2 regions of the Pseudoalteromonas sp. T1lg21 genome follow, and region 2 is predicted to be linked to the other one. Evidence: predicted binding sites of a transcription regulator. Region 2 holds the regulator's gene; the other holds the start of a gene.

Region 1 (11,374 bases), on a different contig from region 2:
TGATAGCAACGCGTTTATCAATGTAATTGTCTTTACTAATGTGCAGCTGGCCTTTGTTGTCTACATCAATTTTAAATTGACCTTGTGTATCGGTGACAACAGATTGCGATTTACCATGTACGTGTATTTCGGCATTACTGATAGGTTGTTGGTTTTTATCTAATACTTGACCTGTGATCACAGCAGCCATTGTTGATTGGGAAAACAGCGCAGCGGCAACAGCACTAGAAAGAATTGAAAGTTGCTTCATCATTACTACTTCTAAGTTTGTTGTTGAGTGTTGTGATATAATATAACACCGCAATTTTTTAACTGCAATAACGTTATACTATAACTTTACCTTATGTCGCGATTTTAACACCATACACTATACTTAGACTGTTACAGTGAGATGGCCAACTCTTATGTCTGATAAAAATAGGGTGTTTAAAGCAAATTTTACGATTGCTGATTTAAGAGCACATCGTAATCACAAAGAAGTGTTTACTACGGCCTGTGGTCGTCGTGAAAGCTATCAGCATTTTGTACTTAAACTATTAAGTTATTGCTTATTTTCTCATAATGAATCGGCCATTTTGAATACAAGCCATAGCCATTCTGAGCCTGATGTGTCAATAAAAGCGTTGGATGATCATTATCAAACCTGGCTAGCTGTTGACCAACCAGATATTGTGCAGCTCAATAAAATAGCGAAACGCGTGGATGAATTATGGGTTGTTACGACGCTAAACCATGAATGGTTACAAGAGTATGAGCATCAACTAGAGCTAATAAATAATAGCCATTTAATTGCTTTTGATGACAACTTTATTGAGCAATTGGCGAGTCATTTAACGAAGAACTTACAGTGGGATGTAACCATAGATCAACAAACAGTGAGTGTGTCAGACAAAGAAAACTTCTACCAAACAAATCAACTTGTGTGGCATTAAAGTTCTATTTTCACCTTACCATTGGGTTTACTACAGCACAGTAACACTTCGCCTGTTCGAACAAACGCAAGTGGCTCTTGATTGTAGCTTACATCACCTTCAACTAATTTTGCACGGCATGCGCCACAATAACCTTCACGGCATTGGTAGGGGACATCTATTTTGTGTTGTTCTAGGCATTCAAGGAGAGATGAACAGCCAGAATCAAAATCAAGATCCTGGCTGTCTGTTCCTGCAAGGATAACCTGTGCAGTGGTATTCGCGCTCATTACAGGTCGAAGTCACCAAAATCTGATGCATCAACTTGTGAATCAATTTGGCCAACTAGGTAAGAGCTGATTTCAGCTTCTTGCGGCGCAACCTGAACATTGTCAGATACTAACCATGAGTTGATCCAAGGAATAGGGTTACTCTTACTTTCAAATTGAGCTGGCAAACCTACCGCAGTCATACGTGCATTTGTAATGTATTCAACGTATTGACATAGGATATCTTTGTTAAGACCGATCATTGAACCATCTTTAAATAGATACTCAGCCCAATCTTTTTCTTGTTCAGCGGCCTCTTTAAACATCTGGATCGCTTCTTCACGGCATTGTGCAGCAACGATTGCCATTTCTGGGTCGTCTTTACCTTCTTGCATGATGTTTAAGATGTGTTGCGTACCAGATAAGTGCAATGCTTCATCACGCGCGATTAGCTTGATGATTTTTGCATTACCTTCCATTAATTCACGTTCTGCGAACGCAAATGAACAAGCAAAACTAACGTAGAAGCGAATCGCTTCAAGAATGTTAACCGACATCATCGCAAGGTAAAGTTGCTTTTTAAGATCAAAAAGGTTGACCTTAACTTCTTCACCGTTGATCACATGTTTACCTTCACCGTACAGGTTGTAAACAGAAATCATGTTGATTAAGTCATCGTAGTATTTAGTCACGGCATCCGCACGCTCACTGATTTTCTCGTTACTTACGATGTCATCAAAGATAAGCTCTGGCGATTGCGTCACGTTACGAATAATGTGCGTGTATGAACGGCTGTGAATGGTTTCACTGAATGCCCATGTTTCTATCCATGTTTCAAGTTCAGGAATAGACACAATTGGTAGTAACGCAACGTTAGGCGAGCGACCTTGTACACTATCAAGTAATGTTTGATATTTTAAGTTACTTAAAAAGATGTGTTTTTCGTGCTCTGGTAACGCTTGGAAGTCAAGACGGTCTTTACTTACGTCAACCTCTTCAGGGCGCCAAAAGAACGATAATTGTTTTTCAATTAGCTTCTCGAAGATAGGGTACTTTTGTTGGTCGTAACGTGACACGTTTACCGTTTGGCCGAAAAACATCGGTTCTTGTAATTGGTTATTATGATTTCGGCTAAAAGTTGTATATGACATAGTGATTACTCAAAAAACAGTCAGGACAAAGCGGGCTAATGAGCCCGCTTTTGTTATGTTATTAATTTAATTAGATTTTACAAGCGCCGCCTGCACAACCATCATCTTCCACCTCTGGTGTTAGCTCATCTTGAGCATCCGATGCACCGTCACGCGTGTTGTGATAGTACAGGGTTTTAACACCAAGTTTGTAAGCAGTCAGTAGGTCTTTTAATAGCACCTTCATAGGTACTTTACCGCCTTCGTACTTAGATGGATCATAGTTCGTGTTAGCAGAAATCGTTTGGTCAACGAACTTTTGCATAATACCAACAAGTTGTAGGTAACCATCGTTTGAAGGAATATCCCACAGTAGCTCGTAGTTATCTTTCAGATTTTCATAATCTGGCACTACTTGCTTTAAGATACCATCTTTACTTGCTTTAACGCTGATATGACCACGTGGTGGCTCAATACCATTTGTTGCGTTAGAGATTTGTGATGATGTCTCTGAAGGCATAAGGGCAGATAGCGTTGAGTTACGCATACCGTGCTCTTGAATGCTTGCACGTAATGAATCCCAATCTAAGTGAAGTGGTTCATTACAGAACTGATCTAGGTCACGTTTGTAAGTATCTGTTGGCATAATGCCTTGAGAATACGTTGTCTCGTTAAATTTAGGACACGCACCGCGCTCTTTTGCTAACTCATTTGATGCTTTCATTAGATAATATTGAATTGCTTCAAATGTTTTGTGAGTTAGTGCGTTTGCGCTGCCATCTGAGTAACGCTTACCATTCTTCGCTAAGTAGTAAGCAAAGTTGATTACACCGATACCTAGCGTACGACGACCCATTGTTGCGTTTTTAGCTGCAGGAACAGGGTAATCTTGGAAATCAAGTAAGTTATCAAGGGCACGAACAGCAAGTTCAGCAAGCTCTTCTAATTCATCTAATGACTCAATAGCACCTAAGTTAAACGCTGAAAGCGTACATAGTGCAATTTCACCTTCTTCATCCATTACATTGCTTAGCGGCTTAGTCGGTAATGCAATCTCTAAACATAAGTTAGATTGACGAATTGGCGCCACAGTCGAGATGAACGGGCTGTGCGTATTACAGTGGTCAACGTTTTGTAAGTAGATACGACCTGTGCTCGCACGCTCTTGTGCGAACATTGAGAATAACTCAATCGCTTTAATACGCTTTTTACGAATAGACTCATCTTGTTCGTACTTAACATATAGCTCATCAAATTTGGCTTGATCTTCAAAGAACGCATCGTATAACCCCGGTACATCTGACGGGCTAAATAATGTGATGTAATCGTCTTTGATTAAACGGCTATACATTAATTTGTTGAACTGTACACCGTAGTCAAGGTGACGAACACGGTTGTCTTCAACACCACGGTTATTCTTAAGCACAAGTAAGTTTTCAACTTCTAAGTGCCATAGTGGGTAGAATAGGGTTGCTGCGCCGCCACGTACACCACCTTGAGAACAGCTTTTAACTGCTGTTTGGAAGTGTTTATAAAACGGGATACAGCCAGTGTGGTACGCTTCGCCGTTACGAATTGGGCTACCTAGCGCACGAATGCGACCGGCATTAATACCAATACCTGCACGTTGTGAAACATACTTAACAATCGCAGACGATGTTGCATTGATAGAATCTAGGCTATCACCACATTCAATTAATACACATGAACTGAACTGACGTGTTGGCGTACGTACACCTGCCATAATTGGTGTTGGTAATGAAATCTTGAATGTCGATACTGCATCGTAAAAACGCTTGATGTAATCAAGACGTGTCTCTTTTGGATAATCAGAGAATAAGCTTGCAGCCACTAAGATATATAAAAACTGTGCACTTTCGTAAATTTCGCCAGTAACACGGTTTTGAACTAAATACTTACCTTCAAGTTGCTTAACAGCAGCGTAGCTGAAGTTTAAGTCACGGTTGTGATCGATGTAAGCATCTAACTCGTCAATTTCTTGCTCGGTATAATCAACTAATAGGTGTTGATCATAACGCTTGTCTTCAACTAATTTCGTGATGTGATCGTATAAGCGTGGTGGCTCAAATTGGCCATATGCTTTTTTACGTAAATGGAATACAGCTAAGCGAGCAGCAAGGTACTGGTAATCAGGCGTATCTTTAGAGATCTGATCAGCTGCAGCTTTGATGATAGTTTCATGAATGTCGTCGGTGCGAATGCCGTCATAAAATTGAATATGAGATTTTAATTCAACTTGTGAGACAGACACATTATCAAGACCTTCTGCGGCCCAAGCGATCACGCGATGGATCTTATCTAGATCAAGTGACTCTTTACGGCCGTCACGTTTGCTTACAGATAGCTGTTGGTTCATAGTTTTGCCTGTATTCCTTGGGAAATTATAGTTGTAAAGACAAAGGTATTCTTTATGTAATTATTATTATTAAACACCAGAGAACTAATTGAATAACATTTAGCCACAATATCTGGTGTTGTTTAAATTGCAGATCACAAGATAGTGTGGTCTGCGCTGTTTTGCAAGGGATAGAATTGCCCCATTTTGTGGATAACTATTGGATAAACGCTTTGTGTTAGTAACCATTAACCTTTGAACATTCATAGACGACGAAATTTGTAGAAATCAACAAAAGATCCAGAAAATTTACCGTAATTAAAAATAAATTTTGACTGTTTTTTTTATCATCAAAGAATGTTCAAAAGTAAATCAGATCACAATATATGGTGTTTTAGATATTAAATAACACTATATATGGTTAAAGCCATCAATTGGCGAGTGCCAATTAAAATCCGCTTGCCAGCCAAGCGCAGCGTCGACACTGGGTATGTAACCCCATAACGCCGTGGCGCTGTACATATTCGCAGCCTTTGCCGCTTGAATATCACGCTCAGCATCACCGATATATAAACAACGGCTCGGATCAACCTCTAAGATTTCAGCGGTATGGAGAAGTGGATCCGGCGATGGTTTTGCCACAGCTAATGTATCACCACTGACAACAGCCTGGGCATTACTTAATGACGGGATTGCTTGCACTAAAGGTTCAGTTAAAAAGCCGGGCTTATTGGTCATAATGCCCCACTTAATATTGTTTTGCTCAAGTGCAATTAAAAGCTGTTCTATGCCATTGAAACATTTACTGTGTACAGCAATATCTTCGGCGTAGTAGTCAAGAAGCTGCTGGCGCAAGGCGAGCTGTTCAAGTTCAGGCCATTTATCACCAAAGCCCACTTCTAATAATGCATTTGCACCGTTAGAAGCAGCAGGGCGATAAACATGCTCAGCAACAGGCGCCACATTGGCGTCTGCTAACACTCGGTTTAATGCACCACCTAAGTCATCCGCGGTATCGAGTAGTGTGCCATCCAAATCAAAGATAAAAGCATCAAAATCGATAGAGGGTGCTTGCACACCACTCATCAGGCTAGTTTCTCAAAGTGGAGGATGTAATTAACACTTACATCATCATTTAAGCTGTATTGCTTTGAAAATGGGTTGTAGTTAAGGCCAGTACTGGCTCTTACTTTTAGACCCGCTTCTTCAGCCCACGCAATAAGTTGTGCAGGTTTGATAAACTTTTTGTGGTCATGGGTACCTTCAGGCACCATTTTTAATAGCTTTTCAGCACCTACGATGGCAAACAAATAAGCTTTTGGTGTTTTATTTAGTGTTGAGAAAAACACATCGGCGCCCGGTTTAGCAAGCTCAGCGACAGCGCGGATAATAGAAGCTGGATCTGGAACATGCTCAAGCATTTCCATACAGGTCACAACATCAAAGCGAGCAGGGTGCTCAGCAGCAAACTGTTCTGCAGGTACCTTTATATAGTCAACAGGCACGCCTGTTTCTAAACTATGTAATTTAGCAACGGTTAAAGGCTCTTGGCCCATATCGATGCCGGTTACTTTTGCGCCCATACGCGCCATACTTTCACTTAAAATGCCGCCACCACAGCCAACATCTAAAGTTTCCTTATCAAATAAGCCGCCCACTTTATCAGCGACAAAATCCAAACGCAGAGGATTTATTTCATGAAGGGGTTTGAACTCTCCGTCGCGGTCCCACCAACGTTCAGCGATGGCTTCAAACTTTGCAATTTCTGCATTATCTACATTTTGATGCTCGGTCATAAAAAACTTCCTCGTTAATCTGAGGCCATTATATAGGGGGAAATTAATAAATCGCAAAGATTTAGCGCCTGTAAATCTAAATAAATTGTGATAGCATGGTCTGGAAATAATAACTAAAGCTCTTAAGACGGCGGTTTGCCTCTTAATGAGTCAATACTGAAGGAATGTGAAATCAAATGACTGATCTCGCCAATGAAATTCTGCCAGTCAATATTGAAGATGAATTAAAAAATTCCTACTTAGATTATGCAATGAGTGTAATCGTAGGACGTGCATTGCCAGACGTACGTGACGGCTTAAAGCCAGTTCACCGCCGCGTTTTATTCGCAATGAACGAACTCAATAATGATTGGAATAAACCTTACAAGAAATCAGCACGTGTTGTTGGTGATGTAATCGGTAAATACCACCCACATGGCGACAGCGCGGTATATGACACCATCGTTCGTATGGCGCAGCCTTTCTCATTACGCTATATGCTTGTTGACGGCCAAGGTAACTTTGGTTCTGTTGACGGTGACTCTGCGGCAGCAATGCGTTATACGGAAGTCCGTATGGCGAAAATGTCACATGAATTATTAGCTGACTTAGAAAAAGAAACGGTTGATTACGTACCTAACTACGATGGTACTGAGCAAATTCCTGACGTATTACCTACAAAAGTACCTAACTTATTAGTGAACGGTTCTTCAGGTATCGCGGTTGGTATGGCAACAAACATTCCGCCTCATAACTTAACAGAAGTTATCAATGGCTGTTTAGCGCTTATTCAAAACCCTGATATGTCAATTGCTGACCTTATTGAATATATCCCAGGTCCGGATTTCCCGACTGCGGCGATTATCAATGGTAAAAAAGGCATTGAGCAAGCGTACCTTACAGGTCGTGGTAAGGTATATATCCGTGCTCGTGCTGAAATCGAAGTTGACGAAAAAACCGGTCGTGAAACAATCATCGTTCACGAAATCCCTTATCAAGTTAACAAAGCACGCCTTATCGAAAAGATCGCAGAGCTTGTTAAAGATAAGAAGATTGAAGGTATTAGCGCACTACGTGACGAATCAGATAAAGACGGTATGCGTATCGTTATCGAAATCAAACGTGGTGATGTTGGTGAAGTAATCTTAAACAACCTATATGCACAAACTCAGTTACAAACTGTGTTTGGTATGAACATGGTTGCACTTGATAATAACCAACCTAAGTGTTTCAACTTAAAAGAAATGCTTGAAGCGTTTATCATTCACCGCCGCGAAGTGGTAACACGTCGTACAGTATTTGATTTACGTAAAGCCCGTGACCGCGCTCATACGCTTGAAGGTTTAGCAATTGCCCTTGCGAATATCGACCCAATTATCGAACTTATTCGTAAGTCACCAACACCAGCAGAAGCAAAAGCTGCATTAACAGCACGTTCTTGGGAACTAGGTACTGTTAAAGCAATGCTTGAAAAAGCAGGTGAAGATAACGTAGCACGTCCTGATTGGTTAGCCGCTGATTTAGGTATCCGTGACGGTCAGTACTATTTATCTGAGCAACAAGCACAAGCTATTCTAGACCTACGTTTACACAAATTAACGGGTCTTGAGCACGAGAAGATCTTAGACGAGTACCAAACACTTCTAGATCTAATTGCTGAGCTTTTACACATTCTTTCAAGCCCAGAGCGTCTAATGGAAGTTATCCGCGACGAGCTAGTAGAAATCAAAGAGCAATATGGTGACGAACGTCGTACTGAAATCAGTGCAGCTGCTCACGATATTAGCCTTGAAGACCTAATCAATGAAGAAGACGTTGTTGTAACGCTTTCTCACGAAGGTTACGTTAAGTATCAACCATTAACTGACTACGAAGCACAGCGTCGTGGTGGTAAAGGTAAATCAGCAACGAAGATGAAAGATGAAGACTTCATCGAACGTCTATTAGTTGCCAATACTCACGATACAATTCTGTGCTTCTCAACGGCAGGTCGTTTATATTGGTTGAAAGTATATCAATTACCATTAGCAAGCCGTGCAGCGCGTGGTAAGCCAATTGTTAACTTATTACCACTTGAAGCTGATGAGCGTATCACTGCTATCTTACCAGTACGCGAGTACGAAGAAGATAAATACATCTTCATGGCAACGGCATTTGGTACAGTTAAGAAAACACCGCTTACAGCATACAGCCGTCAACGTGCGAGCGGTATCATCGCTGTTAACCTAAATGAAGGCGATAGCCTAATTGGTGTTGATATCACTGATGGCACGAATGAAATCATGCTATTCACTGATGCTGGTAAAGTTGTTCGCTTTAAAGAAGCAGAAGAATCAGAAGTTGTTGATGAAAACGGTAACCCAGTTCTAGATGAAAATGGTAACCCAGAAATCCGCTTCAAAGGTGTACGTCCAATGGGCCGTACAGCAACAGGTGTTCGTGGTATTAAGATGGCTGACGACCAACGCGTTGTGTCGTTAATCGTACCTAAGTCAGATGGCGCAATCTTAACTGTGACAGAAAACGGTTATGGTAAGCGTACTGCACTTGAAGATTACCCATCGAAGAGCCGTGCAACACAAGGTGTTGTATCAATCAAAGTAAGCGAGCGTAATGGCGCTGTGGTTGGTGCAGTACAAGTTGACGAAAACGACGAAATCATGATCATCTCTAATCGCGGTACACTTGTTCGTACGCGTGTAAACGAGGTTTCTACGGTTGGTCGTAATACTCAGGGCGTTATTTTGATACGAACTATTGACGAAGAGCAAGTAGTTGGTTTACAACGTATCGAAGAAATCGAAGTTGATGAGCTAGAAGCCATCGAAGGCGAGGCCGTTGAAGTAGTCGATACAAATACTGAAGAAACGGGTGATAACCCACCTTCAGAATAACATTGATTTAAAAAGCGGCTTCGGCCGCTTTTTTTATCCGCACTATAATTACTGGAATGAGGCAAAGTAATGACTAAATATAATTTTTGTGCAGGACCGGCAATGTTACCGCCGGCAGTTATGCAAAAAGCACAAAAAGAGTTTATTGATTGGCAAGGTTTAGGTGTTTCTGTGATGGAAATCAGCCATCGCAGCAGTGACTTTTTAGCACTAACCGCCAAATGTGAAGCAAGCTTACGCCGCTTAATGAATATTAGCGATGAGTTTGAAGTGTTATTTATGCACGGTGGTGGCCGTGGTCAATTTAGTGCGGTTCCTTTGAACCTTCATCTTGATGGTAAGCCTGCTGTGTACTGTGAAAACGGTGTATGGTCTAAAGGTGCCACTGAAGAAGCTGCAAAATTCACGACTGTTCAAAGCATTAATGTACGTGATGATGAACAGCAAAATGGCCAGTTTTCTATAAAACCAGCGAGTAGCTGGGAATTACCTGCGGATGCGTCATACATTCACTATTGCCCGAATGAAACTGTCGACGGCATAGAAATTTTTGAAGTACCTAAACACCCATCTGCACCGATTGTGGCTGATATGTCATCGACTATTTTATCGCGCGAGTTTGACGTAAATCAGTTCGACTTAATTTACGCGGGTGCACAAAAGAATATCGGCCCGTCTGGTTTATCGATTGTTATTGTTCGTAAAACGCTCCTTGAGCGTGAAGGTCTTGCAAAGCCGGGCATTCTTGATTACGCCTTAGAAGCAAAACAAGGCAGCATGTATAACACACCACCGACATTTGCGTGGTACTTAGCTGCTGAAGTGTTCGAATGGCTTGAAGCAAACGGTGGCGTTAAAGCGATGGAAGAGCAAAACATCGCAAAAGCAGAACTACTTTATAACTTTATTGATAGTTCAGCGTTTTATAGCAATAAAGTTGCTAAACATTGCCGTTCACGTATGAACGTGCCGTTTTGGCTAAATGATGAATCACTGAATGATAAATTCATTAGTGAATCAAAAGAAGCTGGCCTATTAGCCCTTGAAGGCCACCGCATTGTGGGTGGCATGCGCGCGAGTATCTACAATGCGATGCCGCTTGAAGGTGTTCAAGCGTTGGTTGATTTTATGGATAAATTCGCCAAGGAGAACAGCTAATTATGGAACAGCTTCGTCTTGAACCTATCTCTAAAGTAAATGGCAGTGTGACACTACCTGGCTCAAAAAGCTTATCAAACCGTATCTTGTTACTAGCCGCACTGGCAGAGGGTACAACGGTTGTTGAAAACCTACTAGACAGTGATGATATTCGCCACATGCTAGGTGCGTTAAAACTGCTAGGTGTGAATGTTACGCTAAATGAAGACAAAACAGTGGCAACTGTAGAAGGTGTTGCTGGTCAATTCAAAACGCCAAGTGAGCCACTGTTCTTAGGTAATGCTGGTACGGCTTATCGTCCTCTTACAGCGGTGTTAGCGGCGGTAGAAGGCGAATACCAGCTAGTGGGTGAGCCACGTATGGAAGAGCGCCCAATCGGCCATTTGGTTGATGCTCTGCAAGCACTTGGCGGTGATGTTGAATACCTTAAACATAAAGACTATCCACCACTGGCCATTAAAGGCGGCAAAATCAATGGTGGACAAGTTGAAATTGATGGCAGTATTTCAAGTCAGTTCTTAACTGCACTATTAATGGCAGCGCCATTATTTAATGGTGACACAGAAATTACCATTAAAGGCACGCTGGTATCAAAGCCTTACATTGATATTACCCTTGATGTAATGCAGCGTTTTGGTGTGACAGTAAGCCATGATAACTACCAAACATTTTACGTTAAAGGCTGTCAGCAGTACCAAGCACTTGAGCGTATTATGGTTGAAGGCGATGCTTCAAGTGCCTCTTATTTTGTTGCGGCGGCTGCAATAGCGGGCGGCGAAATAGAAATTAATGGAGTAGGTGCGGCATCAGTTCAAGGTGACATTGGTTTTGCCAAAGTGATGGAGCAAGTTGGCGCTAAAATTGATTGGTACGATGAAAAG
Region 2 (11,374 bases):
TTTTAAAGAACACGTTGCGCCGACTATGCCAGCGGTAAAACTTGAGCTGAAAAAGAACCTACCAATTGGTTCTGGTTTAGGTTCAAGCGCGTGTTCTGTGGTGGCTGCGTTTGCAGCCCTTGATAAGTTCGCTGAAACGAATTTATCTCAAGAGCAACTTATCGAGTTGATGGCTGATTTTGAAGCTATTGTTAGTGGCGGCCGTCATTACGATAACATCACACCATGTTACTTGGGTGGCTTGCAATTAACTGGTGAACTTATTCCGAACAAGTCAATTTCGTTACCCGTTGATAATCAATGGTATTACGTAGCGGCTTTTCCAGGTTTTTCACTGAATACCGCAAAAGCGCGCTCAGTACTGCCAAAGCAATTATCAATGCATGACAGTGTTGAGTTTGCACAGCGACTTTCTGCGTTTAGTAGTTTATTACTAACAGGTCGCTTTGATGCAGCGCTCTCCATTATGAGTGATGAAATAGCCGAGCCACATCGTGCACCGCTTATTCAAGGCTTTGCAGAAGCTAAAAGTGCTTTACCTGAGTTTGGCGCAGAGATAGTCAGCATTTCGGGGGCTGGGCCAACATTATTTACCGTGTGTAAGAGCCTTGAAGCTGCACAAAAGTGTGCAGCGTGGCTGAATGATAATTACATCAATGAGCAGGGCTTCTGCCACATCTGTCAACTAGATCAGCTTGGCACACGACAGCTTTAAAGAATTTAAGGAATAAACATGCAATTACATAATTTAAAAGATGAAACACAACAGGTGTCGTTTGTTGAAGCGGTAAAAACGGGTTTAGGGCGTAATCAAGGTGTATTCTTCCCTAATAGTCTTACGCCAATTCAAGATATTGATGCGTTACTTGATTTAGACTTTGTTAGCCGTAGCAGCAAGATTTTATCACACCTTATTGGTGACGAGCTTCCTGCCGATACCGTTGCAAAGATGGTGCAAAATGCCTTTAACTTTGATGTGAAATTAGTTGAAGTAGAAAAAGACATTTATTGCCTTGAATTATTTCATGGCCCAACGCTTGCGTTTAAAGACTTTGGCGGCCGTTTTATGGCTGAATGTCTTGCGCAATTTAATCAGGGCGAAAAAGTCACGATTTTAACGGCTACATCAGGCGATACAGGGGCGGCGGTTGCCCATGCCTTTTATAATAAGCCTAATATCGATGTCGTGATCTTATACCCAAAAGGTAAAATTTCATTAGCGCAGCAAAAACTATTCACTACTTTAGGTAATAACATTCACTGCTATGCGGTTGATGGTAGCTTTGACGATTGCCAAAGTATGGTAAAGCAAGCCTTTTTAGACGACGAAGTTAAACAAAAGCTTGGTCTAAACTCAGCAAACTCAATCAATATCAGTCGTTTAGTTGCACAGGTGTGCTATTACTTTGAAGCGATTGCTCAATTACCAAAAGAGCAGCGCAGTAAAGCGCATATCTCAGTACCTAGTGGTAACTTTGGTAATGTGTGTGCCGCGATGATCGGTGCTGTGCTCGGTATGCCAGTAGCGAAATTAAGCGCTACCACTAACCAAAACGACACAGTGCCACGTTTCTTACAAAGCAAAGAGTGGGCGCCAAATGACACCCTTGAGTCGTTATCCAACGCTATGGATGTAAGTAAACCGAATAACTGGCCTCGTGTACAATTTATGCTAGATAACGAGTGGTTTAGCTATGATGACTTTTATTCGAGCTGTGTAGGTGAAGAAGAAACAAAAGAGGTGATGAAAAAAATTCATCAAACTGGTTACATCGCAGAGCCTCATACTGCAATTGCTTATCAGGGCTTGAAAGAAAATCTAGCTGATGGCAGTGCAGGTATCTTTTTAGCGACTGCACACCCAGCTAAATTCAAAGACAGCGTAGAGCAAATTTTAGACATCGAATTGCCTATGCCGAAACCACTGGCAGATGCATTAGCAAAACAGTGTTTAGCAGAAGATATTAAGTTTGATTATCAATTGCTTCGCACTGAGCTGTTAAATAAATTAGTATAACAGCAAGTAAAGAGCGGCTAAGCCGCTCTTTTTAATGCAGTCTTTAAGTGAAGCCTTTAATGAAGTAACGAATGACTATGACGGTTTAAAACCCGCATACTTAGAATGACCCCAGCCGCAATACACAGCAAAATGCTGATCACAGAGACGAGTTCATTTTGTGTCCATTGCATCAAAGTGAATGCCGAAATAAAAATAATAAAAGGTTTAAATTCATAGTAATAGCGAAGTTTTTTTTGTTTAACTCGTTGGCTTGAATGATCGGTTCTTCTGGCTTCAGAACGCATCCGCCAAATGTTAGCACCTAATAAAAATAAGATGACACCGATTAATGTAGGCACATAATCATTGGCTAATGTGATACAACTGATGCCGAGAAAAAAGTATCCGTAGGGGACTAATTCGTATATTGGTTTAGCTAACATGAACTTATACCATCCTTCATATTGACCAGTCCTATAAGCTTAGTTTGCCCCTATAAAAACGCAATGTAACAGGGCTATTTTTTGTTGAAATAACATTTTAAAAAGCTATGAAATGTTTTAAATTCATAAATTTTTATTATGTATCAATAAAAAAATATCATTATTAAAACACTGTGAAATAAATTCAATCCCTGTTTAAATATGTTCATCTTTACAAGATAGGCAAAAGTGCGTTTTAAGCGTACAATACAGCCTTCAAAAAAACACCATACACGTTGCCTTAGGAGACCCCATGTTAGAACGTAGCATGAATATTTCGGATTTCGATCCAGAGTTATTTGCAGCCATCACTAAAGAGACGGCTCGTCAAGAAGAGCACATCGAACTGATCGCGTCTGAAAACTACTGTAGCCCACGCGTACTTGAAGCGCAGGGTTCTCAGCTTACCAACAAATACGCTGAAGGTTACCCAGGCAAACGTTACTATGGCGGTTGTGAGCATGTTGACGTTGTTGAGCAACTAGCTATTGACCGTGCAAACGAGTTATTCGGCACTGACTACGCTAACGTTCAACCACATGCGGGTTCACAAGCAAACGCAGCTGTTTTCCAAGCACTTCTTCAGCCACATGATACAGTACTAGGTATGAGCTTAGCTCATGGTGGTCACTTAACTCACGGTTCACACGTTAACTTTTCTGGTAAAACGTACAATGCAATTCAATACGGCCTAAATGAAGAAACAGGCGAAATTGATTACGCTCAAGTTGAAGCACTTGCATTAGAGCACAAGCCAAAAATGATCATCGCTGGTTTCTCAGCATATTCAGGCGTTGTTGACTGGGCTAAATTCCGTGAAATCGCTGATAAAGTAGGTGCATACTTATTCGTAGATATGGCTCACGTTGCTGGTCTTATCGCGGCTGGTGTATACCCAAGCCCAATCCCTCACGCACACGTTGTTACAACAACAACTCACAAAACATTAGCGGGTCCTCGTGGCGGTCTAATCGTTTCTGCATGTGGTGATGAAGAGATCTACAAAAAGCTAAACAGTGCTGTATTCCCTGGCGGTCAAGGTGGTCCTTTATGCCACATCATCGCTGCTAAAGCGGTTGCTTTCAAAGAAGCATTACAACCAGAATTCAAAGCGTACCAAGCACAAGTAGTTAAGAACGCACAAGCGATGGTTGAAGTACTACAAGAGCGTGGCTACAAAGTTGTTTCTGGTAAAACAGACAACCACTTATTCCTTCTTGACCTAATCGATAAAGATATCACAGGTAAAGATGCTGACGCTGCACTAGGTAACGCAAACATCACTGTTAACAAAAACTCAGTACCAAACGACCCTCGTTCACCGTTCGTAACGTCTGGTCTTCGTATTGGTTCTCCGGCTATTACTCGCCGTGGTTTCAAAGAAGCTGAGTCAAAAGAGCTTGCTGGCTGGATCTGTGACGTACTAGACAACATCAACGATGAGTCTGTACAAGCAGAAGTAAAAGAGAAAGTTAAAGCTATCTGTAAAAAATTACCAGTTTACGCTTAATTACTGGTTAAACCGTAATTAAGATAACAATAGCGTTGTTTTTTGCTATTATAAAGGCCGCTTACTAAGCGGCCTTTTTTTGTTTTTTATAAACGGAAGTTGAACCTTATGCATTGCCCTTTTTGCACAGCAAAAGATACCAAAGTAATTGATTCTCGACTTGTTGGCGGTGGTCATCAAGTGAGACGTCGACGTGAATGTAACGAATGCCATGAGCGCTTTACCACCTTTGAAGGCGCTGAACTTGTTATGCCAAGAGTCATCAAGCAAGACGGTAGCCGTGAACCATTCAATGAAGACAAGTTACTGAATGGCTTGCATCGGGCTTTAGAGAAACGCCCAGTCAGCACTGAGCAGGTCGACGAAGTCGTTAACATCATTAAATCTCAACTTCGTGCCACGGGTGAACGTGAAATCTCTAGCCATTTGATTGGTGAGTGCATCATGGAATCTCTGAAGAAACTCGACAAAGTGGCCTACGTACGCTTTGCTTCGGTTTATCGTTCATTTGAAGATATTCGCGAGTTTGGTGAAGAAATCGCTCGTTTAGGTGATTAATCATGTCATTTACAGAGCTTGATATTGCTTATATGGCGCGTGCCATTGAGCTTGCTAAACACGGCCGTTTTACTACGACGCCAAATCCTAATGTTGGCTGTGTTTTGGTTAAAGATGGCGAAATAGTCGGTGAAGGGTTTCATCAATTAGCAGGGCAGGGCCATGCTGAAGTGAATGCCTTGGCTGTAGCTGGCGACAAAGCGAAAGGTGCTACTGCCTATGTCACTTTAGAGCCTTGTAGTCATTATGGACGAACTCCGCCTTGTGCCGAAGGTTTAAAAGCTGCGGGTGTTAGCAAGGTGATTGCTGCTATGGTTGACCCAAACCCTGCTGTGAGTGGTCGTGGCCTACAGATTTTAGCCGATGCTGGCATTGAGGTGACATCTGGTTTACTTGAGCAACAAGCGCGGGATTTAAACAAAGGCTTTTTAAAGCGAATGGAAACAGGGTTGCCATATGTAACCTGTAAAATGGCGTGCAGTTTAGATGGTAAAACCGCACTCAATAATGGCCAAAGTAAATGGATAACAGGTCCTAAAGCGCGCCAAGACGTGCAAGCATTTCGTGCGCAAAGCTGTGCTATCTTAACCGGTGCAGACACCGTTATTAGCGATAATGCCAAACTTAATGTCCGTGTTGATGAGTTGCCATTTAGCATGCCGACCTCGTTGCCTTTACGCCAACCTACCCGAATCATTATTGACTCACAAAATAGGTTAACGCCTGAGCTTGCGTTATTCAGCATCGAGAGCCCGGTGATAATTTTTACCACGTCGCTTGATAATCAAACTAAGTGGCCTCACTTTGTTAAACACGAAGTAGTGCCAGCAGTTAATAATAAAGTTGATTTATCGGCACTTTTAAAGCGTCTTGCTGAACTACAATTTAATCACGTTTGGCTCGAAGCAGGTGCGACCCTCGCTGGCGTGTTTGCTGAGCAAGATTTAATTGACGAATACATTGTTTATATTGCCCCTAAGTTAATAGGTGATATGGGCAAAAGCTTACTAAACTTTGCAGAAGTCACCATGATGAGTGATATCACTGCACTGACCTTTACTGATACAGTGATGATTGGTGACGACATCCGCCTAACAGCGGTAAAAGCAAAGCAAGCCACACACATTGAAAATAAAGAGTAGCACTATGTTTACTGGAATTATTGAAGCAACAGGTAAAATTGTTGAACTAACACAAAAGCAAGGTGATCTAGCTATTCGTATTCAAAGCGCTAATTTGGATATGAAAGACGTCAAGCTCGGTGACAGTATTGCCACCAACGGTGTGTGTTTAACGGTTGTCGCTAAACATAGCGATGGTTTTAGTGCTGACTTATCAAACGAAACCATCAGCTTAACTGGGTTTGCTCATTACAAAAAAGGGCAAACAGTTAATCTTGAAAAAGCCATGCAACCTATTTCTCGTTTAGGTGGACACTTAGTGTCAGGCCATGTTGATGGTATTGCGACCGTTGAAAGTATCAGCCCTAATGCTCGTGCAACAGAGTACTGGCTAAGTACAGATAGCGATTTAATGAAATATATTCCGTACAAAGGTTCGGTGTGTATTGATGGCATTAGCTTAACGGTCAACGAGGTCGAGCAAAATAGCTTTAAGTTGACGATTGTTCCGCATACTGCTGAGCAAACTACGATTGCAGAATTTCAGGTGGGGACTCAGGTGAACTTAGAAGTTGACCAGATTGCTCGCTATTTAGAGCGCCTAATAAAAGGGGCCGAACAACCTTCCCGTTCAGACATATCAATGAGCTTGCTCGCACAAGCTGGCTTTATTAAATAAGTACAGATACGTCACTATTAATCATACTCTCATGGGCACATTATGAATTTACACAGCGCGCAAGAAATTATCGATGACATTAAAGCCGGTAAAATGGTTATTTTAATGGACGATGAAGACCGAGAAAATGAAGGCGATTTAATTATCGCAGCAGAGCACATTAGTGCTGATGCTATCAATTTTATGGCAACACATGGTCGTGGTTTAATTTGTTTAACAATGACACAAGAGCGTTGTCAGCAGTTAGATTTGCCGTTAATGGTGAAAAATAACGGGGCTGCTTTTTCAACTAACTTCACCATGTCGATTGAAGCAGCGAAAGGCGTAACAACGGGTATTTCAGCAGCTGACCGTGCTCGTACAGTGCAAGCGGCAATTGCTAAAGGTGCCGTGCCGAGCGATATTGTACAACCAGGGCATATTTTTCCTATCATGGCGCAGCCAGGTGGCGTGTTAACACGTGCTGGTCATACCGAAGCAGGTTGTGATTTAGCGCGTTTAGCAGGTCTTGAGCCTTCATCTGTAATTGTTGAAATCTTAAATGCAGATGGCACCATGGCTCGTCGCCCAGATCTTGAAGTATTTGCTAAAGAGCATGACTTAAAGATTGGCACTATTGCAGATTTAATCGAATACCGAAACCTAAACGAAACCACCATTGAGCGCGTTGCTAAATGTAAACTGCCAACAGATCACGGTGAGTTTGATTTAGTGACCTACAAAGACACTATTGATGGTCAGCTTCACTATGTTTTACAAAAAGGTGAAGTATCGAAAGATGAACCTACGCTAGTACGTGTTCACTTACAAAGCACCTTTAACGACATTCTATTATCAGATAGAAGTGCTGATCGTAGCTGGGGCTTATCAGATGCAATGGCTTATATCGCTGAGCACAACGGTGTGCTTGTTATCTTGGGTAAACAAGAGTCAACTGAAGACTTAGAAGCAACCGTTAAAGCCTTTGCCGCTGAAGATGCTGGCGAAAATGTCAGTCATCGTAAATTCCAAGGTACATCGCGTACTGTGGGTGTGGGCTCGCAAATTTTGGCTGATTTAGGTATTGAAAAGATGCGCTTAATGAGCCGTCCTAAGAAGTACCATGCGTTATCTGGTTTCCACTTAGAAGTGGTTGACTATGTTGAGCCACAGTCTTAGTTAGGGAAAACAGATTTACTAGGCTACTTTTATATTTTTGTGGTATTATGCGCCGTAATTTTTGCGCAATCGCAACCGCTTAAACTTATTTTTTAGGGTTATTAAATGAAAATTATTGAAGGTAACAAATACGCACCGGGCAAAAAATTTGCCATTGTCATTTCTCGCTTTAATGACTTTATTGGTAGCAGCCTATTAGCAGGTGCTGTTGATGAGCTTAAGCGCACAGGTGGCGTATCTGAAGACGACATTACAGTTGTTTACGTACCAGGTGCCGTTGAATTACCTTTAGCAGCGAAACGCGTTGCAGCAAAGAAAGAACACGATGCAATCATCGCTTTAGGCGTAGTGATCAGAGGTGGTACACCACACTTTGATTTAGTCGCTGGCGAATCAAACAAAGGTCTTGCGCAAGTATCTCTTGAGTATGATATCCCGGTTGCATTTGGCGTATTAACCACTGAAAGCATTGAGCAAGCAATTGAGCGCGCAGGTACCAAAATGGGTAATAAAGGCGGCGAAGCTGCTTTAGGCGCGCTTGAAATGGTTAATGTGTTAGACAAAATTTAAGTTTAAGGAATCTCTGTGAAACCAGCAGCAAGACGTAAAGCACGTATCTTAGCACTTCAAGCCGTATACTCTTGGCAGTTAAGCGGTAACCCAATTGCTGATATTGAACAGCAAATGCTAATTGAAAATGATGTGACTAAGATCGACGTCGAATATTTCAAAGACCTAGCACGCGGTGTTGTTGTTAACTGTAAGCAATTAGATGAAATCGTTGCGCCACATTTAGCACGCCCAGCAGATGAGTTAGACATGGTCGAAAAAGCAATTTTACGTCTGTCTGCCTATGAGCTGAAATTCCGTGAAGACGTACCTTACAAAGTGGCAATCAATGAAGGCATTGAGCTTGCGAAGATGTTTGGTGCTGAAGACAGCCATAAGTTTGTCAACGGTGTACTTGATAAAGCAGTGAAAGACCTGCGTAAGTAAGTAGCCCCGTAAAGGAGAGCCGGCTTGGGCCGGCTTTTTTGTGTATGAAGGAATTTGAATTAATCAATCGTTACTTTAAGGGGCGTGGCATTATTCGCCGTGATGTGAACCTAGGTATTGGTGACGATTGTGCCTTAGTAACTGTGCCTGAAAACTGTCAATTGGCGGTAACAACAGACACCTTAGTTGCGGGCGTACACTTTTTTGATGACATCTCTGCGCGTGCCCTTGGGCATCGGGCGTTAGCTGTTAATTTAAGTGATCTTGCGGCAATGGGCGCTGAACCTACGTGGATTTCGGTTGGCTTAACCTTGCCTGAGGTAAATATAGAGTGGCTTGAAGAGTTCACTGAAGGTATGCATGAAATTGCAGAGTACTTCAATGTGCAAATCATTGGTGGTGATACCACCCAAGGCCCTTTAACCATTACAATCTGCGCTAAAGGCATTGTGCCTGAAGGTAAAGCACTACGCCGTAGCGGTGCTAAAGTTGGCGATTGGATTTATGTAACAGGCCCATTAGGTGATGCTGGTGTAGCTATTGAAGCCCGTAAACAAGGTCTTGATATTGCCCCTGAACATTTAAGCTATTTAAATAATCGCTTTGATTATCCGACGCCACGTGTAGCAGCAGGTCAGGTTTTGCGAGGCGCGGCCTCTGCGGCTATCGATATTTCTGATGGCTTGTTGGCAGATTTAGGCCATATTTTAGCGCTATCGCAAGTTAGTGCGGTGATCAATGTCGATAAAGTGCCTGTTTCTGATGCATTAAATTCGTCGATTCCACGTGCCGAGCAGTTTGATTATATCTTAAATTACGGTGACGATTACGAGTTGCTGTTTACTGTGCCTGAAAGCAATAAAAGCATGGTTGATATGAAATTACGCCAATATGGTGTTGAAGCAAGTTGTGTTGGGCAAATTAAAAGTGGCGAAGGTGAGATTGAGCTATTACTTGATGGTGAAAAGTTTAACTATCAAGGTAAGGGCTTTCAGCACTTCGCGAAGGAGCCGGTTTGAGCAGTAACCGTTTATTCAATTTAAAACGCCCACACCAATTTTTTGGTTTGGGTTTTGGCTTAGGCCTTGCCCCTAAAGCGCCAGGCACATTTGGTACTTTTGCTGCTTTGCCATTTATTTTCACCACGATGTACTTTCCGCTGTGGTTACAGATTGTGTTTGCAATCGTGATCAGCGTGTTTGGTATTTGGGCATGTGGTAAAACAGCAGATGACTTAGGGGTACATGATCATCCAGCCATTGTTTGGGATGAAGTTGCTGGTTATTATATCACCATGATTGGTGCTGCATTGAGTTGGCAGTCACTGTTGGTGGGTTTTTTATTGTTCCGCTTTTTTGATATCGCTAAACCAGGTCCTATCCGAATTTTAGATAGACGTTTACACGGTGGCTTGGGCATCATGGCTGATGATATTTTAGCAGGTGTTTTTTCATTAATTTGTGTTCAAGCCTTGTTTAAAGCTGGTTATTTACCTTTTTAAACGATGAGTTAAGTGTTACTTGGTGGCAAGTATATGATGCGATTTCTAGTTGTCTGTTTGTTGGTGTTTTGCAGCATGCCTGCGTTTGCATCTATCACAGAGTATGTGGTCAAACAGTGGAACATCCAAAATGGCTTGCCATCACAATCCTTAAAAAGTATTGCCCAAGATGAGCAAGGCTATATGTGGCTGGGTACCCAGTTTGGTCTAAGCCGCTTTGATGGTAACACGTTCACTAACTTCAATACGCAAAACAGCGACTTCCTGCCAAGTAATGGTATTAATAAACTATTAGTCGATAGCACAGGGTTACTTTGGGTTGGTACCAAAAATGGCTTGGTAACACTGGACCCTAAGACCATGATGTCGCAGACCTTTAATGTAAAAGGCCCGGTTCGCGATATTCTCGAAGATTCCAAAGGCAGCATTTGGATTGCAGCCAATGGCCTTTATTATGTTGCTCGAAATCAAGTCACACTCAATCAAAACTCCGCGTTAATTGTACCGGTCTCCAATGCCACCGCTATTACGCAAATTGTGGGTTCGGTGAGTCAAATGGCATTATCGCCAGAAGGCATTTGGCTGGTCAATGAGCGCCATTTATTGCGTTTAACCAATACTTCATCTGACTTTGCTAAATTACGATTAGAGCTTACTGCCAAGGTTTCATTACCTGAGCGTTTAGCACAAACCATTATTCATGATATGGCGTGGCTTGAAGGTAACTTATACCTTGCCTCAGAGCTGGGTGCCTACTTTCTTGATTTAGATGACGAGCTGCGTCCATTCCCACTGCCCAATGCGAGTAACTCTGCCGTTTATAAATTTATGAGTGACTCTGATGGGGCGCTCTGGATTTCGACTTACGGCCGACTGTTATTTCGTGATAACTCAGGGGATTGGCAATGGGTTGAGCCAAGCCAGCTCGACCAAAGCATTTGGTTTGCCGATATTTTCCGTGACAATCAAAATAACATTTGGCTGGCAAGCTTCAGTGAAGGCTTATGGCTTGCTCACGAGGGGCGTATTGAGCGTCACTCAGCTATCTCAAATATGACCGAAGCGGTGATGGCGATTAGCCAAGCACCTGATGGCAAATTATGGGTAGCTAACCGCAGCGGTGTCGGCTACTTCGATTACAACAAGAATTTTGTAAATCAAATTCCGAGTAATCAATTTGGTCGAGCTGCGGTACACGACTTACAATTTGATGGTGATCGTTTGTACATCGCAACAGGCCGCGGTGTGTTTTATTACGAAAACCAAAACTTGTATACGGTGCCGGGGCGAGCACTGCGCGATAACCCAGTATTCGCAATTAGCCGTTCTAGCAAAGGCGGTTTTTGGCTAGGTACAGGCCGCGGAATGTA

The links. The regulator NrdR, encoded in region 2, represses ribonucleotide reductase genes. The targets are predictions, from matches to a motif close to AAACACNANATNTNGTGTTT.
Region 1: a site for NrdR is predicted at 4,789-4,808, ahead of nrdA (class 1a ribonucleoside-diphosphate reductase subunit alpha). Genes of this name have one in related genera too.

What each region holds. Positions count from the first base shown of each region.
Region 1 is NZ_PQBX01000004.1:347,764-359,137, forward strand. It holds gene C2M25_RS04080 (TonB-dependent receptor) at 1-250, opposite strand, end outside; gene C2M25_RS04085 (YaeQ family protein) at 405-932, shown strand; gene yfaE (class I ribonucleotide reductase maintenance protein YfaE) at 929-1,201, opposite strand; gene nrdB (class Ia ribonucleoside-diphosphate reductase subunit beta) at 1,201-2,331, opposite strand; gene nrdA (class 1a ribonucleoside-diphosphate reductase subunit alpha) at 2,402-4,687, opposite strand; gene C2M25_RS04105 (HAD family hydrolase) at 5,078-5,752, opposite strand; gene ubiG (bifunctional 2-polyprenyl-6-hydroxyphenol methylase/3-demethylubiquinol 3-O-methyltransferase UbiG) at 5,752-6,462, opposite strand; gene gyrA (DNA topoisomerase (ATP-hydrolyzing) subunit A) at 6,639-9,335, shown strand; gene serC (3-phosphoserine/phosphohydroxythreonine transaminase) at 9,405-10,493, shown strand; gene aroA (3-phosphoshikimate 1-carboxyvinyltransferase) at 10,496-11,374, shown strand, end outside.
Region 2 is NZ_PQBX01000001.1:378,374-389,747, forward strand. It holds gene thrB (homoserine kinase) at 1-715, shown strand, start outside; gene thrC (threonine synthase) at 734-2,017, shown strand; gene C2M25_RS01730 (hypothetical protein) at 2,074-2,442, opposite strand; gene glyA (serine hydroxymethyltransferase) at 2,735-3,991, shown strand; gene nrdR (transcriptional regulator NrdR) at 4,100-4,549, shown strand; gene ribD (bifunctional diaminohydroxyphosphoribosylaminopyrimidine deaminase/5-amino-6-(5-phosphoribosylamino)uracil reductase RibD) at 4,552-5,691, shown strand; gene C2M25_RS01750 (riboflavin synthase) at 5,696-6,349, shown strand; gene ribBA (bifunctional 3,4-dihydroxy-2-butanone-4-phosphate synthase/GTP cyclohydrolase II) at 6,392-7,507, shown strand; gene ribH (6,7-dimethyl-8-ribityllumazine synthase) at 7,613-8,077, shown strand; gene nusB (transcription antitermination factor NusB) at 8,093-8,503, shown strand; gene thiL (thiamine-phosphate kinase) at 8,548-9,522, shown strand; gene C2M25_RS01775 (phosphatidylglycerophosphatase A family protein) at 9,519-10,004, shown strand; gene C2M25_RS01780 (ligand-binding sensor domain-containing diguanylate cyclase) at 10,038-11,374, shown strand, end outside.